Regions from separate parts of the uncultured Gordonia sp. genome, predicted to be linked through region 1. Evidence: riboswitches for the same ligand, from Rfam matches in the RefSeq annotation. Region 1 holds a riboswitch; the other holds the start of a gene.
What was found. A riboswitch is a leader RNA that binds a small molecule or an ion and turns the genes downstream of it on or off. The one in region 1 is predicted to bind thiamine pyrophosphate.

Region 1 (8,298 bases):
GGCAACGAGGCCGGTCAGACCAACGCCTCGGGCGGGCCCTCGATCCAGTCGACGATGTCGACGTTCGTCGACCCGTCGTTCATCCTCGGCACGATGATGGTGGTCATCGGCTTCGCCGGTGGCGCAGTCGCCGCCCGCTACCTGCCGCTGTTCCTGTCCCAGACCATAGTGTCGGCCAATCTGGTGGTCACGGCCCTGCTGAGCACCATCATGCTCAACATCGCGCTGCACACCCGCGACTGGATCGCCATCTGGCTGGTGGTGATGTCGCTGTGCATGCTCGGCTTCTCGTCGTCGCCGTATGCGGACACCTCCGACAGCGAGCGGTTCCACTGGGTGCTGTTCATCTCGACCGCGGTGCTGTGCGTCGTCGCGCTCGTCGGTGTGTACAAGGTGGGCAGGCATGGCGCGATCGTGGGCGGTGCGTGCGCGGGTCTGCTGTTCGGCATGATCGCGATCGCGGTCCGCGTGCTGCATGGTGTTGATCCGTTCGATCCGATCAAACTCCTCGAGGACCCGGCCGCGTGGACAATCGCCATCGCCGGGGCCACTGGCTTCTTCGTGCAGACCGTCGCTCTGCAACTCGGCGCCGTCAACGGGGTGACCGCCGTGTTGGTGGTCGGCGAGACCGCCGGGCCGAGTCTGGTGGGCGTGCTGTTCCTCGGCGACACCGCCAAGGCCGGTCTCGGTGGGCTGGCCATCGCCGGTTTCGTTGGCGCCTTCGTCGGGGCGGTGCTGGTGGCCTGGTACGGCTCGGGGGACCCAGACCACTTCGGGGAGGCACCGCCGATGAAGGGCGGCTGGCGGCGCGGCCGCGAGGACCTTCCCGGCCCCGAGGACCTCCGTGAGGATGCCGAAGATGCCGATCGTGTGCCGAGGGTGGACACGCGGGCCGCCGACGGACAAGACTGACCGGTATGAGCTCCGCGCGTACCGCGTACGAAACCCTCGAACCGTTCCACGTCCTGGCCTACTTCAATCCGGGACTGAAAACCGCACTGGACGCCACCGGACTGTCGGCCATCGCGTTCTACACCGGTGGCCGCGGCGCACCGCTGGGTGCCTGTGCGCCCTCGGTCGTGACCTCGACGTTCTACAACTTCAATCCGGCCCTCATCGAACCCGCGTGGCGCGACGCGGTGGGCGTGGGTCTGGACAGGGTGTCGGCCGCCCGGTACGCCATGCTCGACGACCAGTTGCGCACCATCCTCGGCGACACGCTCGATGACCCGGCGCTCGCCGAACTCGCCGACGCCTTCGAAGGCGCCGTCACCGGGCTGCCGCTGGGCGGGCGGGCGCTGGCGGCGGCGTGGGCGTCGAGCGAGGTGCCCGACGCCCCGCATCTGCGGCTCTGGCGACATGTGGCGGTGCTTCGGGAATGGCGCGGCGACAACCACATCGCCACGCTGATCACGCACGGCCTCGACGGCCTGGACGTGGTGACCTTCCACGAGGCCGACCTGCCCGACCCGACCGTCAGCCGCCGCATCATGGGTCGCGAGGCCATCAAGTTCACCCGCGGCTGGTCCGACGACGACTGGGAGTCCTCCGTCGACCGGCTCGTGGCAGCCGGTCTGGCCGAACGCACCGACGCCCCGAACAAGCTCGGAATCGCACACCGGCTCACCGCCGCCGGCGCCGCCACCTACGACGACATCGAGGCCGAAACCGATGCCCTCGGCGAAACCGTTTGGTCATCAACAGAATTGACCGATGCGGTCACCCGCATGCGACCGTACGTCAAAACCATTCTCGACGCCGGAGTGCTGCCGGGCACGCGTAAGAAATAGTCAGGTTCAGCCGTCTCTGTCCGGGGAGGATGCGTTGGCCCAGAAGCGTTTCGGGATGCGGCCGGCGCGGTGGGCGTGGCGGCCGGCGATCACGGCGTGACGCATCGCCGTCGCCATTGTGACCGGATCGTCGGCACGGGTCACCGCGGAGGCCAGAAGGACGGCGTCGCAACCCAATTCCATGGCGAGGGCAGCGTCGGAGGCGGTGCCGACACCGGCGTCGAGCACCACCGGGACGTTCGCGGTGGAGACGATCATCTCGATATTGTGCGGGTTGATTATGCCCAGGCCGGTGCCGATGGGTGAGCCGAGCGGCATCACCGCGGCCACCCCGACGTCCTGTAGCCTGCGGGCGAGGATCGGGTCATCGTTGGTGTAGGCGAGGACCACGAACCCGTCGGCGACGAGAACCTGTGCGGCGTCCAGCAATTCAACCGGATCGGGCAGGAGGGTCTTGTCGTCGGCGATCACTTCCAGTTTGACCCAGTCGGTACCGAGCGCCTCCCGTGCGAGCCGGGCGGTGAGCACGGCCTCGGCCCTACTGTGGCAGCCTGCGGTGTTGGGCAGGAGCGCGATGCCGAGGCGGTCGAGCAAGTCGACCATCCCGGTACCCGACCCCGGACTGACGCGGCGCAGTGCGACGGTGGTGAGCTCAGTTCCGGAGGCGAGCAAAGCCTGTTCCAGCACAGCATGATTGGCCGCACCCCCGGTCCCCATGATGAGCCGTGACCCGAATTCTCGGCCGGCGATCCGCAGTACATCGGCACCGGCACCGGTCACCTCAGCCACCCTGCACCGCCGTCAGGACCTCCACCTCGGCGCCGTCGATGAGCGGGCTGCTCCAATCGCGGCGCGAGACCACCTCGCCGTCGACGGCCACCGCAATCCCACGTTCGGGAAAACCCAACGCCCCCAACATATCGGTGACACAGCATCTGTCGGGCAGCACCGCCCTGTCGCCGTTCACTGTGATGACCATCAGTTCGCTCCGGTTTCGTCAAGAATCTCGACAACACGATGAGAGGTCCACGGCGCCAACACGATACCGTTGCGCCCGTGGCCGCAGGCGAGGATCACCCGATCGTCGACGGCCCGCACCACCGGCAGACCGTCGGCGGTGCACGGCCGAAAGCCGACTCCCGCCTCGGCGAGATCGTAGGTGCCCAGACCCGGCATCACCTCAAGTGCATCGGCCAGCAGATCGGCCACCCCCGACACCCGCGGCGCCATGTCCGAAGCATCGATCGGTTCGTATTGCGTTGCACCGACCACGATTCCGGCCCGGCGCGGCACCAAGTACACCATCCTGTCGCCGACCCGGGCACGCACCACATGCCGGGGCCCGGGCACCGACCACGCGTTGGCCGACAGCCGCAGGATCTCCCCCTTCGCGGGGTACAGATCAATTCCGCCAACAAGTTTCGACGATCCCAGACCCGCGGTCACCAAGATCCGGTCGCCGGGCAGATCGGTGAGCGAATCGACGCGGTGCGCCCGCACCATTCCACCGGCCGCCACCAGCCGGGTTTCCAGCGCCGCCAACAATGCCCGGTTGTCCACTGCGCCTTCCCCCGACGCCAGGAATCCACCGATGGCACGCGGCCCCAAAGACGGTTCCAGTTCCCGGATCTCGCGCCCGGTCACCTGCCGCAACCCTGATCGTGTCGTCACCGACTCGTCGACCGCTTTCGACCACACGAACCGGGCGAGTTGCGTCAGGAACGCCACATCCGCGGCCGTCACCCCGACGAACAGCGAATCGTCGGCGGAAACGATCGCCGGATCATCGAGCCGGGCCAGCAGCGTCGGCCAGCGGCGCACCGAATCGGCGGTGATCTCCAGCAGCGCATCCTCGCCCGGATGACCCTCACCCAGCGAACCGAGCATCCCACCGGCCACGTCGGCGGCTCGTGGGGTGCCAGGGTCGGTCAGCACAGTGACCCGCCACCCGGCATCGGCGGCGGCCAGCCCGCAGCACAGCCCGATCACCCCCGCACCGACAACCGTCAGTGTCCGAGGACGATCCGCACCCACGTGCGTCACAGCAACCTCCCTTCGCCGGCATGACCCGGATCAGGTGTGACGGTCTGCGGGGGCGACCCGCACTCTCAGCCCGGCGATCCCGCGGACTCCCGTGTTTCCTTCCGTCCAGGGTAGAGAACACGATCGGCACACATACACGGGCCACCGGAACCGGCCGCCCCGGTTTCGGGAGTACCGGTTCGGGAGTACCAGGTTCGGGAGCACCGGGCGCGGGAGTACCGTCGGGGCCATGCGCTACCAACCTCTCGGTACCAGCGGCCTGGTCGTGTCATCGGTCGGCGTGGGCTGCAACGCCTTCGGCAAACGCATCGACCAGACGGCCACCACAGCGGTCATCGACGCCGCCGTCGACGCCGGGATCAACTTCTTCGACACAGCCGACAGCTACGGCTCCGGCGTCAGCGAACAGATGCTCGGCAAGGCGCTCGGCACCCGGCGCGATCAGGTCGTGATCGCCACCAAGTTCGGGATGGACACCGGCGGCCTGTACGGGGAGGACTTCGGGGTGCGCGGCAGCCGCGGCTACATCGCCAAGGCCGTCGAGGGCAGCCTGCGCAGGCTCGGCACCGACTACATCGACCTCTATCAGCTGCACACCCCCGACCGGGTGACGCCGCTGGAAGAAACCCTCGACGCACTCGCCGATCTGGTCACCGCCGGCAAGGTCCGGTACATCGGGTCGTCGAACATGACCGCGTGGGAGGTGGTGAACGCCGACTGGCTCGCCGAATCGCTCGGCGCACCGCACTTCATCACCGCGCAGAACGAATACTCGCTGTACAACCGCAGTGCCGAGGCCGAACTCGTGCCCGCTCTCGAAACGTTCGGCATCAGCCTGCTGCCGTACTTCCCGCTCGCCTACGGCCTGCTCACCGGCAAGTACAAGCGCGATCAGGCACCGGCCGAGGGTACCCGGCTGGCCACCGAGACCTTCCGCTACGACGGCGCCGACTTCGACATCGTCGACGGTCTGCAGAAGTTCGCCGACGACCGCGGCATCCCCCTGCTCGACGTCGCGATCGGCGGCCTACTGGCCCAGCCTGCCGTCGGATCGGTGATCTCCGGGGCCACCCGCCCCGAGCAGATCAACGCCAATGTGCATGCGGCACAGTGGGATCCGAGCGCCGAAGAACTGGCCGAACTCGACGACATCGTCACGCCCGGAACGGGCAAGGGCTACACCACCTACGCCTCGTGACCACCCATATGCACAACAGGCCGGCCCGTCACATCCATGACCGGCTCGCCTGCGCCCGCCTGTACCTGTGTACCGACGCCCGCCGCGAACTCGGCGACCTCGACGAGTTCGTCGCCAAAGCAGTCGCCGGCGGTGTCGACATCGTGCAGCTGCGGGACAAGGGTTCGGCCGGTGAGAAACAATTCGGTGCCCTCGAAGCGGCCGAGGAACTCGCGATCCTCGCCCGGCTACGCGAGATCACCCACGCCGGCGGGGCGTTGCTGTCGGTCAACGACCGTGCCGACCTCGCCCGATTGTCGGGTGCCGACGTCCTGCACGTCGGGCAGGGCGATCTGACCCCGGCGCAGGCCCGCGAGATCGTCGGCGAGGAGATGATCATCGGGCAGTCCACCCACGACGCCACCCAGGCGGCCGCCGCGGCAGCCGACCGGGACGTCGACTACTTCTGCGTCGGACCGTGCTGGCCCACACCCACCAAACCCGGCCGTACCGCGCCCGGCCTGGGCCTCGTTCGCGAGGTCGCCGCCAGTGTGCCCGGCAAGCCGTGGTTCGCGATCGGCGGTATCGACGCCCGGCGGCTGCCCGAGGTGGCCGCGGCCGGGGCCGGGCGCATCGTCGTCGTGCGCGCCATCACCGCGGCCGACGATCCCGAGGCCGCCGCCCGTGCCCTCACCGTAGGCATCACCGCAGTGGGCATCACCGGAACCGACATCACCCCAGGTCACTGACCTGAGTGTGAAACGGTTCACACTTTCGCGGCGTGAGGGTGTACCCTCGACCCCGTGCTCAAAGCAGGTCCGCTTCTTCTCGTAGCCCGCCGCAGCGGGGTCTGATCTCGACCGACCCCCCGCTGCGGGTCGGCTTGCGTGCCTTAGTCGGTCAACTTCAGTTCGACCGAAATGAGCAGATTCGATGTTTACCGTTCATCCCGCCCAGACATGCTCGGCACGTAACCCCGGTCGGCACACCCTGCCCTCCGGGATCCGTGAGGAGGCATCCACCATGACCTGGGAAGACTTCACCGACAGGTACTCCGGCGACGGCCGCATCCGGCTGGCCGCGTTTCACACCAAGCCCGCCGGCCACGACATGATCGACTGCCAGGCCACCCTCGCGGTCGCCGACGACCTGCTGTCACTGCACGCCACCGCCACCGGCCCCGTCGGCGCGATGACGTCGATCCTGCACGACATCGGCGCCCCCGTCGCCATCGTCGCGCTACGCCAGCGCCGCACCGACAACGCGTTCGCCACCTACCTGCTGTGTGAACACAACGGCACCCAGCGCTGGGCGTACGGCACCGGCACCACCGGCGACGACGCCAACGTCAACGCCCTGGTCGCAGGCGCCAACCGATTGCATGGTTGATGTCGTCAATTGAGAGCCGATTCTCACCGGACCCAACGCGTCCCTCCCTCCTTCGTCGCTTTGGCCTCAGGGATCAAGAAGGTGCTTGTGTCGAAGGTGTGTCGGGGACACGTCTTGATCCCTGAGGCCGTTGCGACGAAGGAGCGAGGGTCGCGAAGGGTCCGGTGAGAATCGACGCCTGACGTCACCACCTCCGAGCGGCAGTCACGACTGTTGCCGGGCGGCCGTCGTCAGGTGGTCTTTCAGCCGGGGCCAGCTGCGTCCGAAGGCGGGGTGCAGGGGCATGTGCTCGACATCGGTGATATCGACCCACCGCAGTTCGGTGGACTCACCGTTGGCGACGGTCCGGACCGGCTCATCGACCTCCGCGATCACCGTCGTGTAGGTCCAGCCGCTGGGGGCGTTGTGAGTGACGAACGCCGACAGCACCCGCAGTTCGTGGCCGCCGATCCCGGCCTCCTCGTCGGCCTCGCGGATCGCGGTGTCGATGGCGCTCTCGTGCGAGTCACGGGCCCCGCCCGGCAGCGCCCACGTGCCGCCCTGATGCGACCATGCGGCCCGGTGCTGCAACAGTACGCCGGTCACGCCGTCCGGTAGCGGTGCCAGCAGCAGCAACCCGGCCGCGCCGTGCACACCCCAGTACCGTGAGCCGTCGGGATCGAGAACCCATCCGTCACCGTCGCCGCGCACATCGCCTCCTAATCGTCCCCGCTGACCGTCCCCCGCCAACCTGTCCCCACCGACTCACCTTCCGGGCTGTCGTCTTTTCAACCGTATGTGAGATAGGTCTGGTGAGCCAGCCTCCAAACCGGGTTGAGCGCGACTAGGGTGGAGAATGCAGAGTCCCACGCTCGGGTAGGAGGCCTACGGTGACCGGCCACGCATCTCCCGTGCGCAGCGCCGTCACCCGCGCAGGTCGGGCCGGGCGCTCGGCGAGCGGGCTCGCGTTGCCCCCGCTGCGGCAAGCCCTCGCCGACCGCCGCGAGCTGTCCGAAACCCGCCCCCGCACCCAGCCGCCGATCGCCGCTTTGCGTCACTACGCGCGCACCTCGCCGGGCAGACTGGTCGCGATTATGATCGTGCTGTCGCTGGCGCTGCTGCTCACCGGCTGGTATTCGGCGAGCGTGCTCGACGACCGCACCAGCACCTTACGGGCGATGGTCGACCGCACCGAACCGCTCGCCGAATCCGCCCAGGTGCTCTACAGCTCCCTGTCGATCGCCGACGCGTCGGCCAACGGGGCGTTCCTGTCCGGCGGCCTGGAGTCGCCCACGCTGCGCACCCGCTACGCCGACGCCATCGCCACGGCCACGACCTCGCTGATCACCGCGGCGGGCAGCCTGATGGACGAGGCCGAGGCGGACTCGGCCAAGGAGTTCACCGAAACCCGCCAGGACGTGGAGTCCCTGGCCAAGAACATCCCCGTCTACACCGGGCTGGTGGAGACTGCGCGCACCAACAACCGGCTCGGCAATCCTGTCGGGTCCGCGTACCTGGGTGTGGCGTCGACTCTCATGCAGAAGACGATCCTCCCGGCCGCCCAGCGCGTCTACGACCGCCGATCCGCCGCCATCTCCGACCCGCAGCAGACCCTGTCGACACCGCCGTGGGGGGTGTACGCGGCGCTCGCCGTGACCATCGTGGCTCTGGTGGCCACCTCCCGGTATCTGGCCCGGCGGACCCGTCGCCGATTCAATGTGGGCATCCTCGCCGCACTGACGGCCATCGTCGTCGGGTCGATGTGGTTGCTCGCCTCGGGGCTGACATCGGTGGCCATCACCCACAGCGCCCGCGAGAACGGCGCCGACCCGCTACGCGATCTGACGTCGGCACGCATCGCGACCCAGCAGGCCCGGTCGGCCGAGACGCTGTCATTCGTACAGCGCGGCGACACGGAAG
Region 2 (8,298 bases), on a different contig from region 1:
ATGTCGACCGCAATGCCCGCAAAGCCCGAGGTGCCAGCGATCACGCGCCGGTGGTCCTCGAGATCAGCTGAGGGCTGTGCGCCAGCACCGAGTCGATGATCTCCCCCGCACGGACCGCGATGTTGGACAACAGTGTCGACGACAACCCGTGCGTGGCCTCGGCGCCGCCGTTGAGGTAGACGCCCGCGCACACGTTGTCGACTGTGGCGAGCCGGTAATCGCGGCCCACGACCGGACCTTCGTCGTCGAATAGGCACGACTCCGACGCATCGCCGAGCAGGTCCCTGATGTTGCCCGGTGCGAAACCGGTGGCGCAGACCAGTGCGTCGACCCGGATGGTGTCCTCGGCACCGGTCATCAGGTTACGGGTGCCGACGCTGACCCCGTCGGCGTCCTCGACGGCGCCGGTGACCTCGGTGGTGCGGTGGATGAGCAGACGCCGGCTGCCGGTCACGCTTTCGTGGTACTCACGCCGGTACAACTCCTCGAGCAGGTCCATGTCGACCGCCGAATAGTTGGTGCTGCGGTGATAGTCCATCATCCGTTCCCGGACGTGGACGGGGGCCGAGTACCACAGGTCGACGGTGTCCGGGTCGAACACCCGGTTCGCAAACGGGCTGTCGTCCGACGGTGAGAGACCGAACTTGGTGTGCAGCAGGTGCACCCGCGCTTGCGGGTAGGTGCTGTGCAGATATTCGACCACCTCCGCGGCACTCTGGCCGGCACCGAGCACCGCGAACGCCCCGTTATGCGCCGACGGTATCCGGCCGATCCGGGTGAGGATGTCGTGATTGTGGAATATCCGGGCACTGGGCACGAGTCCGCAGGGAATCCTGCCGACGAGTCCGGGCGCGAAAAGTACGTTGCGGGCCCGCAATTCGAACGGACCGTCGGGGCCGTGACAGCTCACCACCACCTGATCGCCGTCGAAAGCGATTCGCTGCGCACGGGTTCCGTACCGGACGTCAGCACCGACGGTGTCCGCGGCCCAGGCGAGATAGTCCCCGAATTCGTGCCTGCTCGGAAAGAAGGTCTGCTGATTGATGAAATCAACCATCCGGCCTTTGGCGTGCAGATAATTGAAAAAGGTGTAGGCACTTCGCGGATTCCGCATGGTGGCAAGGTCTTTGGGAAAGGCTATCTGCATATTGGCACCCGGCAACATCATTCCGGGATGCCAGCTGAACTCCGGTTTGCTTTCCACAAAAGCCGCACTCAGTGCGGTACCGGACTCGGCGAGTTCTTCGAGAACGACCGCCACCGCCAGATTCGCCGGACCGAAACCGATTCCGACCACATCGAGGACATCGAGGACATCGGAGCCGAGAGTATCGGGACGGGCGGTCACAATGAACCTCTCGCGCCATCACTGCCGGGCTGCTGCGCAGCGACGATGAACGGCGCCAGGCCGACGAGCTTCTCGCAGGTCTCCTCGAACTCGCGATCCGGCCGGGACTGTTCGACGACACCTGCGCCCGACCGCAGCCACGCCTGCCCGTCCTGCGCGTACACCGATCGCAGCACCAGTGCCGCCTCCAGCTCGCCCGACGACGACGCGGTCATGATCGCGCCCGAATACAGGCTGCGTGGTTTCGGCTCGAGCCGATAGACGGCGTCGAGTGCGGGTGCTTTCGGAATACCCGAGGCGGTGATCGACGGGAACAGTACCGACAGCGCCACCCACGGCCCGGTGTCGGTGCGCAGCGTGCCCCGCAGCGTCGACGCCAGGTGCTGGACGTGACCGCGTTCGCGGATCGCCATGAACTCGGTGACCGCGGTGGTGCCGGGTTCGGCGATCGACTCGATCTCGCCGAAGCAGGCCCGCACCGACACCGCGTGTTCGGTGATCTCCTTGCTGTCGTTGAGCAGTTCGTCGCGCGCCGCCGCGTCCTCCTCGGGCGAGCGGCCCAGCGGCCGGGTCCCGGCGAGCGGTTCGGTGAGCACCTGACGGTCGGCCGTCGCCGACACCACCAGCTCGGGGCTGAAGCCGGCGGTCTCGATCCCGCCGAGCGACACCAGGTACGACCGCATCGGATTGTTGGCGACGCGGGCGCGTGCGTAGGTGGCGGGCATGTCGACGGCGAACGGGATGTCGACATGCCGCGACATGATGACCTTCTGGTACTTGCCGTCGGCGATCTCCGATACCGCCGCCGCTACAGAACCCCGGTAGTCGTACGGATCGGAGTCGATGTCGATGGGCGGTGTGGCGCGCTGCGCGTTCTCATGGGCGATGTCGCCGGCGGACCGGGCCACCGCAAGCAGTTCGTCATCGAGCCCGACCCCGCCGATGTCCACGCCCCCTGCGCCCGCACTCTCGATGCCGTGCGAACTCACCGTCAACTCGACCCGCGGGACGATGAGGTGCGCGAGCACCGCGTCGTCGGCGACCCGATCACCCAGGCCGTGATGTCCGGCGGCGAAGTCGAAGCCGACCCAACCGTAGAGCTGCCAATCGGCCATCGGCAGTGCCGCGACCGCCTCGGCGAGTGCGTCGACCGGACGGGCGCCGGGGTCGTCCGCCCAGCGTCTGCTTGTGGTGGTGTCACCCGTTGACACCGAGACATCCGTACCGGTCAGCACGATGCGGGCGGCCACGTCGGCGGCGAATATCCACCGACCATCGCGTTCGTAAACCACGTACTCGGCAAAACGGCCGGTCGCCGCCCATGCCGCACAGATCTGCGCCGGATCGGCAGGAGCCCCGGCTTCCGTGTGTGCGGCCACAGTTGAACTCGCGGTCACATTCACGCAGAAACTCCTCCCCTGCGGGGACTCAGGCATCACAGGACCTCGGTACGCCATGTTTAGGAGAGCCTAAGTTACCCATACCCGAAATGTGAAATCTCACGGACCAGATCACGACTCAGGACGGGCCTCTCGTTTCCAGCCAGTATGCCTGCGATTTGACGCCCCGCCTGCCCAGCTTGTAGTCGGCACGCAGGATCGCGGCGACCGCCCGTGTCTGCGCCGTGTCCAGCGCCACCCAGCCGAACTGCCCGGAAGCATCGAACGCCGCAGACCGCAGAGCAGCCACGATACCCGCCTCGCTGTCGCGCCGAACCCACCGAATCGTGTCGTGTGACCGCAACCGGACCGGCAGGTCCATGTCGGTGTCGTGGACCCACTCGAACCAGATGACCGCAGGCGCCCCGGACTCACCGAGTTCGTCGAGCAGAGAGTTGATCGCGGGCAGCGACGCCGCGTCACCCACGATCAGCCAGCCGGTCGGGGCCGGTTCCGGGACGGCGAACGCCGAGCGCAAAAACGTCGCCCCGAGCACGTCGCCGGGTTGTGCGGTGAGCGCCCAGCGGGCTGCCGCACCCTCGTGGACGGCGAACTCGACGGCGAAGGCGTCGGCGTCCGGATCGGGATCGATGATCGTGTATCCGCGCTGGTGGGGTCTGCCATGCCGGTCCTCGAACCACAGTCGCAGGAACATCGTCGGGTGATACGGCCGCTCGCGCAGCAGACCTCCACCGGAGAACTCGAGCCGCACATACCGGTCGGTGAGGTACCTCGCGGCGGACGTCACCGTCAGCCGGTAGTCGTCAGCGCCGAACGCCCTCAGGATCAGACCCTGGATGCCCCGGTCCCCGCCGACGCCTGTCTCGGTCACCCGCCCCAGGTTACTGGGGCCAGAACAAGATCAAGCCGGTGCCAGCTCGACGATGCCGGGATGGGCGTCGACGTAGCGTTTGGTGAAGCTGCAGACGGGCCGCAATTGCGCACCGCAGTGTTTGACGTAGGCCAGCAGACCCCGGACCAGTCGTGCCCCCAGGCCGTGGCCGGTGTACTCGTCGTAGATGACGGTATGCATCACCGAGATGGTTGGTTTGCCGTCGACAACTTCTGAGGAGTAGCCGAGTACGCCCACAAGGTCCCCGGCGACCCACAGCTCGAACCGATCACGCTCGGGGTTGTGTACCACCTGGGAGATCTGATGCAGTATCGCCTGGGCCGACTGGGTCGGTCGGACTGACTGGGTCTTGCGCTGCACTGGTTCTGCCTCTCCACACTTCTGGTGACTCACTGCTTGTGATACGGATCACATACTACCGGTGCTTGCTGCTTCTCGCATCGCGATCTTGCAGAGGAAAATCACGTGGGTGCAGATTGTGCGCTCACAGTGACCCGATGCCCGTCAGCGTCTACGATGGCCGTCGAGTCGCAGCCGCATCTGCTCAGCCACATCTGCTCAGCAACACCGGCTCGGCCACGCATTCGCGATCACACGCGATCACATAAATGAACACGCGGGGGCTCCCACGATCACCGGGGGCTGAGATGGCGGCAGGCGGCCGCCGACCGCCTGAACCTGTCCGGGTAATGCCGGCGTAGGGAGAGCACCCATGGGCACCAGCCTGCCTGAAACAAGCCAACCTGCTACAAGCCGACCTGCTACAAGCCAACGCGCGACAAGCCCGTCTACAGCGAACCGGCCTGGTACCAAACCACCCTCAACGAGCCTGCCCGCCACCAGCAGCACACCCACGAACGCACCGGTCGACGGCCGAGGCATCACCACCGGCCCCATCGCCGGTAGCCACAAGCACTACAAGGAGATCCAGGCCAGAAGGGACACCCACGGCACCGGATGCGCCCAAGGCGACAGGAGCGGCGAAGCCGGCGGGAACACCGAGGGCAATGGGCGCATCGGGGGCCATCAGCACGGAGGCACGCTGCGGGTGCCGCAACGACGCATCGCACTCACCAACGGTGACCACCTTGATGTGTATGACACCTCAGGTCCGTACACCGACCCGTCGGCCGACATCGCCGTCGAACGCGGTCTACCACCGACCCGGGACTCGTGGCACCGGCCCGAACCCGCCCCGGCCGACCCCCGCGCCGGTTCCACCCGGGTGGCATCCACCCAGTTGGCTTGGGCACGGGCGGAAATCGTCACCGACGAAATGCGTTTCGTCGCCGCCCGTGAGGGTTTCGATCCCGAGGTCGTCCGCGAGGAGGTGGCCGCGGGCCGTGCCGTGATCCCCGCCAACCACCGCCACCCCGAGTCCGAGCCGATGATTATCGGCAAACGATTCGCCGTCAAGGTGAACGCCAATATCGGTAATTCCGCTGTGCGCAGCGATATCTCGGAAGAGGTGGAGAAGATGGTGTGGGCCACCCGCTGGGGCGCCGACACCATCATGGACCTGTCCACGGGTAAGGACATCCATCTCACCCGCGAATGGATCATGCGCAACTCCCCGGTGCCGGTCGGCACAGTGCCGATCTATCAGGCACTGGAGAAGGTGAACGGCGATCCCACCAAGCTGACGTGGGAGATATACCGCGACACCGTGATCGAGCAGGCCGAGCAGGGTGTCGACTACATGACGGTGCACGCCGGGGTGCTGCTGCGGTACGTGCCGCTCACCGCCCGCCGGGTCACCGGCATCGTCTCGCGCGGCGGTTCGATCATGGCGGCCTGGTGCCTGGCACACCATCAGGAATCATTCCTGTACAACCACTTCCGCGAGCTGTGCGAGATCTTCGCCAGGTACGACATCACCTTCTCCCTCGGCGACGGCCTGCGACCCGGCTCCATCGCCGATGCCAACGACGAGGCCCAGTTTGCCGAACTGCGCACCCTGGGTGAGCTGACATCGATCGCGAAAAGCTATGGCGTGCAGGTGATGATCGAAGGTCCCGGCCATGTTCCGATGCACAAGATCGTCGAGAACGTGCGTCTGGAGGAGGAACTGTGCGAGGAGGCACCGTTCTATACCCTCGGACCGCTGGCCACCGATATCGCCCCCGCCTACGACCACATCACCTCCGCGATCGGTGCGGCGATGATCGCGCAGGCCGGTACCGCGATGCTCTGCTACGTCACCCCGAAGGAGCACCTGGGACTGCCCGATCGCGACGACGTGAAAGTGGGAGTGATCACCTACAAGATCGCCGCACACGCCGCCGACCTGGCGAAGGCACACCCCCGGGCACAGGAACGTGACAACGCCCTGTCGCAGGCACGTTTCGAGTTCCGGTGGACCGACCAGTTCAACCTGGCCCTCGACCCGGACACCGCCCGCGACTACCACGACGAGACACTGCCCGCCGAACCCGCCAAGACCGCCCACTTCTGCTCGATGTGCGGCCCCAAGTTCTGCTCGATGCGCATCAGCGCCGACGTCCGCGCCTATGCGGAGAAGAACAACCTGGTCACGGCCGAGGACATCGATCGCAAGATCGCCGAGGAGATGGCGGCGAAGTCCGAGGAGTTCGCCGAACAGGGCAACCGGGTGTATTTGCCCCTTGAAACCGTAGGTGTGGAATGACAACCGAACTACCCACCGCGCCCACGGGTCTAACCCCCGTCCGGGTTCTGACCGTCGCCGGTTCGGACTCGGGCGGTGGGGCGGGTATGCAGGCGGACCTGCGCACGTTCGCCACCCTCGGCGTTCACGGCTGTGTCGCGGTCACCGCGGTCACCGTGCAGAACTCCCTTGGGGTACAGGGCTTCCAGGAGATCGAACCGCAGATAGTGGCCGGTCAGATCACGAGCGTCGTCACCGACATCGGGATCGGCGCCGCCAAGACGGGGATGCTCGCGTCAAGCGCGATCATCGAGGCCGTCGTCGATGCCTGCGGCGGCCTGGACATCGGTGGAGACGGCGCCATCCCACTGGTGGCCGATCCGGTGTGCGCGTCGATGCACGGCGATCCACTCCTGGCGACCGGAGCCCTGGATGCGTTGCGCACCGTCCTGTTCCCGATCGCAACGGTGGTGACACCTAATCTCGACGAGGTGCGGCTCATCACCGGCATCGACGTGGTCGACGACGCGTCCCAGCGTGATGCCGCACGCGCCCTGCACGGGCTGGGTGCCCGCTGGGCGCTGGTCAAGGGCGGCCACCTGCGCTCGTCGGCACAGAGCCCGGACCTGTTGTTCGACGGCGCGCAGTTCCACGAGTTCACCCACTCCCGAATCGACACGCCCCACGATCACGGCGCCGGCGACACCTTGTCTGCGGCGATGGCATCGGCTCTGGCACATGGCTTTTCGATGCCGGATGCGGTGGCGTTCGGTAAACGCTGGGTGACCCGCGGGCTGGAGGCCGCCTATCCGCTCGGCGCCGGCCACGGACCGGTCAATCCCCTGTGGAAGGTGGGCTGAGTGCGGTCCCGACTCCGAAACCCGTTGCGGATCAGCGATACTGCGACGCGTATTCGGTGTTGGGCCGCATATCGATCGCAGACGACACCCGGTTGGTCATGTTGAAGAACGCGGCGGTTGCCGAGATGTCCCAGATATCACGGTCACCGAACCCCACATCCCGTAGTCGCTGCCGGTCGGCTTCGTCGAGTTTGGCGGGTTGTTCGGTAACCTTCTCGGCGAATTCGAGCATCGCCCGCTGCCTGTCGTCGAGCGCAGCCGATCGAAAGTTCATGACCAGTTGTTCGCCGAGCAGTGGGTCGCCGGACAGTTGCCGCACCGCCGCGCCATGCGCAGTGAGGCAGTAGTAGCACTTGTTGACCGACGAGACGACGACCGCGATCATCTCCCGCTCCAGTTTCGAGAGTCCGGAATCGCCGAGCATCAGATCGTTGTACATGCCGGTGAAGGCACGCAGCTTCTCCTCGTCGAAGGTGTATGCCTGCAGGACGTTCGGGACCATTCCCAGTTTCTCTTCGCAGATCGCGAAGTACTTGCGGGTGGCCTCGCTGAGTTCCTGCGCGGGCAGATCCAGGGCGGTGATCGGCTCAGACATTCGAACGACTCCGTTCAACTCGTCGGGTGACTCCCATCACACCGTAACCCCGACGCAGACCGGATCGGCGGCCCGCCCTGTCCATCCAGGCTCTATCGGGCTCGGTCAACCCTCCAGCGCGTAGAGGGCGGGAAGGTTGACGACGATCGCCTCCTGCGTGCTGCGGGCGATCACCACGACGGCCGGATTGTCCGGGTCGGGGTTCTCCTCGCGGTGCGGGACGAACGGCGGAACGAAGATGTAGTAGCCGGGCATCGGATTCTCCTCGGGTTCGGCGCACCTTGCGCCGACTATGCCACCGACCGGTGTGTCCCGGAAGGCCGTCCGTAAGCTCGACGGCCATGAGCGAATCCGCAGCCGCAGTCCGTGCCGTCGTGTTCGACGTCGGTGAGACCCTCGTCGACGAATCGCGGCTCTGGCTGCGGTGGGCCGACCGGCTCGGAGTCACCCCGCTTACGTTTCTCGGTGCGCTCGGGGCGTGTGCGGCCACCGACCGGCCGGTCGAGGACGCTTTTTCACTGGTCCGCCCGGATATCGATGTCGCCGCCGAGGATGCGGCGTGGGCGGCCGACGACCC

Region 2: another riboswitch for thiamine pyrophosphate. It lies ahead of thiC (phosphomethylpyrimidine synthase ThiC); the one in region 1 lies ahead of Q0627_RS05445 (FAD-dependent oxidoreductase).

What each region holds. Positions count from the first base shown of each region.
Region 1 is NZ_CALLZT010000062.1:20,487-28,784, reverse strand. Features, by position in the region: gene Q0627_RS05465 (EamA/RhaT family transporter) at 1-912, shown strand, start outside; gene Q0627_RS05460 (SCO6745 family protein) at 918-1,790, shown strand; gene Q0627_RS05455 (thiazole synthase) at 1,797-2,579, opposite strand; gene thiS (sulfur carrier protein ThiS) at 2,572-2,769, opposite strand; gene Q0627_RS05445 (FAD-dependent oxidoreductase) at 2,769-3,833, opposite strand; TPP riboswitch at 3,823-3,936, opposite strand; gene Q0627_RS05440 (aldo/keto reductase) at 4,063-5,031, shown strand; gene thiE (thiamine phosphate synthase) at 5,040-5,759, shown strand; gene Q0627_RS05430 (hypothetical protein) at 6,034-6,399, shown strand; gene Q0627_RS05425 (NUDIX hydrolase) at 6,604-7,089, opposite strand; gene Q0627_RS05420 (hypothetical protein) at 7,269-8,298, shown strand, end outside.
Region 2 is NZ_CALLZT010000084.1:21,707-30,004, forward strand. Features, by position in the region: gene Q0627_RS07460 (exodeoxyribonuclease III) at 1-71, shown strand, start outside; gene Q0627_RS07465 (lysine N(6)-hydroxylase/L-ornithine N(5)-oxygenase family protein) at 41-1,348, opposite strand; gene Q0627_RS07470 (salicylate synthase) at 1,345-2,745, opposite strand; gene Q0627_RS07475 (siderophore-interacting protein) at 2,867-3,619, opposite strand; gene Q0627_RS07480 (GNAT family N-acetyltransferase) at 3,650-4,000, opposite strand; TPP riboswitch at 4,247-4,361, shown strand; partial or broken gene thiC (phosphomethylpyrimidine synthase ThiC) at 4,683-6,287, shown strand; gene thiD (bifunctional hydroxymethylpyrimidine kinase/phosphomethylpyrimidine kinase) at 6,284-7,126, shown strand; gene Q0627_RS07495 (peroxidase-related enzyme) at 7,158-7,721, opposite strand; partial or broken gene Q0627_RS07500 (cupin) at 7,827-7,973, opposite strand; gene Q0627_RS07505 (HAD family hydrolase) at 8,063-8,298, shown strand, end outside.